2 regions of the Clostridium sp. CM041 genome follow, and region 1 is predicted to be linked to the other one. Evidence: a T-box and tRNA genes for the amino acid it is inferred to sense, from the RefSeq annotation. Region 1 holds a T-box; the other holds one or more tRNA genes.
What was found. The T-box of region 1 lies ahead of ACWJJT_RS12365 (glycine--tRNA ligase). A T-box ahead of a tRNA ligase gene usually reads a tRNA of that ligase, here a tRNA-Gly.
Positions count from the first base shown of each region.

Region 2: it encodes a tRNA-Gly, which carries the amino acid that the T-box ahead of ACWJJT_RS12365 (glycine--tRNA ligase) is inferred to sense. The anticodon was not compared.

Region 1 is NZ_CM143648.1:2,623,145-2,625,339, reverse strand. Features, by position in the region: gene ACWJJT_RS12365 (glycine--tRNA ligase) at 1-1,032, opposite strand, end outside; T-box leader at 1,219-1,384, opposite strand; tRNA gene ACWJJT_RS12360 (tRNA-Asn) at 1,435-1,509, opposite strand; gene lysS (lysine--tRNA ligase) at 1,667-2,195, opposite strand, start outside.
Region 2 is NZ_CM143648.1:3,312,210-3,314,404, forward strand. Features, by position in the region: gene hslO (Hsp33 family molecular chaperone HslO) at 1-617, shown strand, start outside; tRNA gene ACWJJT_RS15625 (tRNA-Val) at 949-1,024, shown strand; tRNA gene ACWJJT_RS15630 (tRNA-Asp) at 1,030-1,106, shown strand; tRNA gene ACWJJT_RS15635 (tRNA-Phe) at 1,136-1,211, shown strand; tRNA gene ACWJJT_RS15640 (tRNA-Gly) at 1,216-1,290, shown strand; tRNA gene ACWJJT_RS15645 (tRNA-Cys) at 1,309-1,383, shown strand; gene ACWJJT_RS15650 (DUF6873 family GME fold protein) at 1,459-2,154, opposite strand.

The DNA of each region.
Region 1 (2,195 bases):
TAAGAATGCAAGAACAACTCTATCTGCACCCAGAGAAGGTTCTATACAATACGGTACATATTTTTCATTAGTAATAGGATCTAGATAACTTAAATCATTCCCTGAATGTTCCATATGTTTCTTTAAGTCATAATCAGTTCTATCAGCAACGCCCCATAATTCACCCCATCCAAAAGGAAACAAGAATTCTATGTCACAAGTAGCATTACTATAAAAAGATAATTCCTCTTCTCCATGGTCTCTAAATCTTAAATTTTCCTTTTCCATTCCCAAATTATACAAAAAATTAGCACAATACTCTTTCCAATATGCAAACCATTCTAAATCTGTACCCGGTTTACAGAAAAATTCCAATTCCATTTGCTCAAATTCCCTAGTTCTAAAAATAAAATTCCCTGGTGTTATTTCATTCCTGAAAGCCTTCCCTACTTGGCCTATTCCAAATGGAACTTTTTTTCTTGAAGCTCTTTGAACATTTTTAAAGTTTACAAAGATACCCTGAGCCGTTTCTGGTCTTAAATATATTTCTGATTTTCCATCTTCTGTTATTCCCTGGGAAGTCTTAAACATTAAATTAAATTTTCTAATATCAGTAAAGTCTTTCTTTCCACATTTAGGACATACTATTTCATTTTTTGCTATATATTCTTTTAACTCTTCATTTGACCATCCATCAGCAGTAGCTACTTCTACTCCCTGATTTGTCATATGGTCTTCCACTAACTTATCCGCTCTAAATCTAGCTTTGCAATCTTTGCAATCCATTAGCGGATCTGAAAATCCTCCAACGTGGCCCGTCGCAACCCATACCTCTGGGTTCATAAGTATAGCGCAGTCTACGCCTACATTATATGGACTTTCTTGAACAAATTTTTTCCACCAAGCTTTTTTAACATTGTTTTTAAATTCAACTCCCAGAGGACCATAATCCCACGAATTAGCGAGCCCACCATATATATCAGACCCTGGGAATACGAACCCTCTGTTTTTGCATAACGCAACTATCTTATCCATACTTTTTTCAAATGCCATATTAACCCCTCCTATTTTTTTTACAATCTAATGATATCTTGTTTTATATACTTCTCAATGGTCATTACAATATATTAACATTACATCTTGTATTCTTTCCTATTTACCCTAAATATAACCAATTCAATTTATCACACCCGCATAAAGCATTCTCTTTTATTTTACGTATAAAAAAAAGACTATACCCTAAGGGACGAAAATTACTTCCGCGGTTCCACCCTTATTGGCACATGCCCTACTTTAAATTCTATACACTCAAAAGTCCCTTTCACAATAATACTTTGATTGTTTACACCAGCCACAATCTCTCTTATAAAGTACTACTACTACTCTTCTTTATCACAGTGAATTATTTTATTATGCATTAGATTTCTTATAATATTGAGTTCCAAAAATAAAAAATGGCTCCGCGAAAAGGATTTGAACCTTCAACCTATCGGTTAACAGCCGAGTGCTCCACCGTTGAGCTATCGCGGATTATTATTGCTTACAACAACATTATAACATACATAACTAAAAATTCAATAGTTTTTTCTTTTTTTTTATAATTTTATGATTTTAAGTGCTATAGTTATGCTTAAAAAATAAAAAGGATATTTTAGATTAACTAAAATATCCTTTTTATTTTCTTAAATTACTGAATTGGTTTCATTGTAGGAAATAGGATAACATCTCTTATTGAATAAGAGTCCGTTAAGAACATTACCATTCTATCGATTCCTATGCCCAGTCCTCCTGTTGGTGGCATTCCGGTTTCTAATGCACTCATAAATTCTTCATCTATTAAATAAGCCTCATCATCACCTAGTTCTCTTTCTTTTGCTTGTTGCATAAATCTCTCTCTTTGAACTACTGGATCATTTAACTCTGAGTATGCATTACACACTTCTCTTCCAAACACAAAGCCTTCAAATCTCTCTGTAAACTCTGAATCTCCTCTCTTCTTTTTAGTAAGAGGTGATATCTCTACAGGGTAATCACATAAGAATGTTGGTTGAATTAGTTTTTCTTCCACATATACTTCAAATAATTCATTTAATATATCTGCTTTTGAGCAATTTTCTAATTCTTTTTTAAATTGTAAATGCTTTTCTTTAGCTATAACCCTAGCTTCTTCATTAGTAGTTATTTTATCAAAGTCCACACCTGAATATTCTCTTACT
Region 2 (2,195 bases), 690 kb from region 1:
ACATAGGAAATCCTAATGTAGATTTGCCTGCAAACAAACAGGGGAAACTTGATGTAAGTGCTGCCATTGGTATGGATGGTTATTTAAGGATTATAAGAGATTTGGGACTAAAGGAACCGTATATAGGTCAAGTGCCAATCTCTACAGGTGAAATTGGGGATGATTTAGCTTATTACTTTACTGTATCAGAGCAAACGCCGTCTGCTGTGGGACTCGGAGTTTTAGTTGACACGGACATGAGCATTAAAGCTTCAGGAGGTTTTATAATACAAATGATGCCTGGTGCAGATGAATTTTTAGCTGATATAATAACGTATAGACTTGAAGAAATTCCATCTATAACTGAATTAATAGCAAAAGGGATGAACATCGAAGAAATTTTGGAATTTATTTTTGAAGATATGGAACTTAAAATACATGAAGAGGTTAAGCCGACGTATAAATGTGATTGTTGTAGGGAAAGAGTTGAGAAGGCCTTAATAAGTATAGGTAAAAAGGATTTAGAGGAATTATATAATGATGGTAAAACAGAAGAACTTAAATGCCATTTTTGTAATGAAAATTATGAATTCAATCATGAAGAAATTGGGAAATTACTTAAAGAAGCTAATTCATAGAAAAAATACATCTTTGGATAAAGAGAATATAGTATTTGTGATATTGCTTTTTATAGTGAGCAATACACAAACTATATTCTATAGTAATATATGTTTCAAATCGTAGTAAAGTGGAGTAAATTTGACAAATAGGGAGTATAATTCAAATATACATGAATATCCGCCGTATTTATGGTTGACAGCCGTAAGAAAATCTTATAATATAATAAAGTACTCACAAAGTACACATGGACGAGGAAGTTAACAATAAAGTAAAAAAACAGTTAACACATAAAGTAGTTGACAAGTTTTATGAAATGATGTAAACTGTACTAGTCTGATAAAGATATGTGGGAGCATAGCTCAGCTGGGAGAGCATCTGCCTTACAAGCAGAGGGTCACAGGTTCGAACCCTGTTGTTCCCACCACATATGGCTCAATAGCTCAGTTGGTTAGAGTGCCGCCCTGTCACGGCGGAGGTCGAGGGTTCGAGTCCCTTTTGAGTCGCCATTTAAATTTACTAAATTTAAAATTATTAAGGCTGGATAGCTCAGTCGGTAGAGCAGAGGACTGAAAATCCTCGTGTCCCTGGTTCGATTCCTGGTCTAGCCACCATGTTGCGGAAGTGGCTCAGTGGTAGAGCGTCACCTTGCCAAGGTGAACGTCGCGAGTTCGAATCTCGTCTTCCGCTCCAACTATAATTATGAATAATGGCGCTATAGCCAAGCGGTAAGGTCAAGGTCTGCAAAACCTTTATTCCCCGGTTCAAATCCGGGTGGCGCCTCCAAAACAATAAAAAGTAGTCCAAATGCTGATGTTTCAGCAATTGGGCTACTTTTTATTTCCGCATATTCTGGATTCTTTAGACTCTCAAAATACTACCTCTATCGATTAGTTTTCCATTTCTTAAAAACACGGGTTCTACCTTATGCTTATTTAAAAAATTTAATACTTCTTTCCCATACAAATAATGATCTAAGTGACCATAAAAAGCTAAGACATTATCTTCGATAAGACCTGTTACGCCACCTATAAAACCGTAGTTAAGCCCGGGAAGGATAATATCACCAGGTGGGACTAATAAAATATCTATTTTTTCAATGCTTAAAGCCTTAGCGATAGAAACATCACTAGTTATGACTGCATGATCATTTACAATGCAAGTAGAGCATTTTGTATAACCTTGCTTAACGTTTATTAATTTTCTGTTTTTCAATAGTGACAAAAGATTAGTGTCAGTAAAATTAACTGAGTGAATAAAAAGATTGCCTAGGCTTAATGAATTGAGACATATATCATAAGGGTATTTATTTTTTAAAGTTGAATTTGATTTATAAACTTTATAATTTAACAAAACTAAGCTCAGTATGAATTCGTTATCCATGTCTTTATGAACTATAATATCATTGCCTAAAATATGCATAAGCATATCAGGGTGACCACATACAGCCTCGTATAAAATGTTACTAGGAGGGCAAATAAGCAAGTTATATCCTCTAGAAACTAAATATTCCTTTTCTTCGTTATGGATTCTAAAATCAACAATAATATTTTTCATTACAATACTCCTATTTAATATTTATTTTCTTATGTTTATTT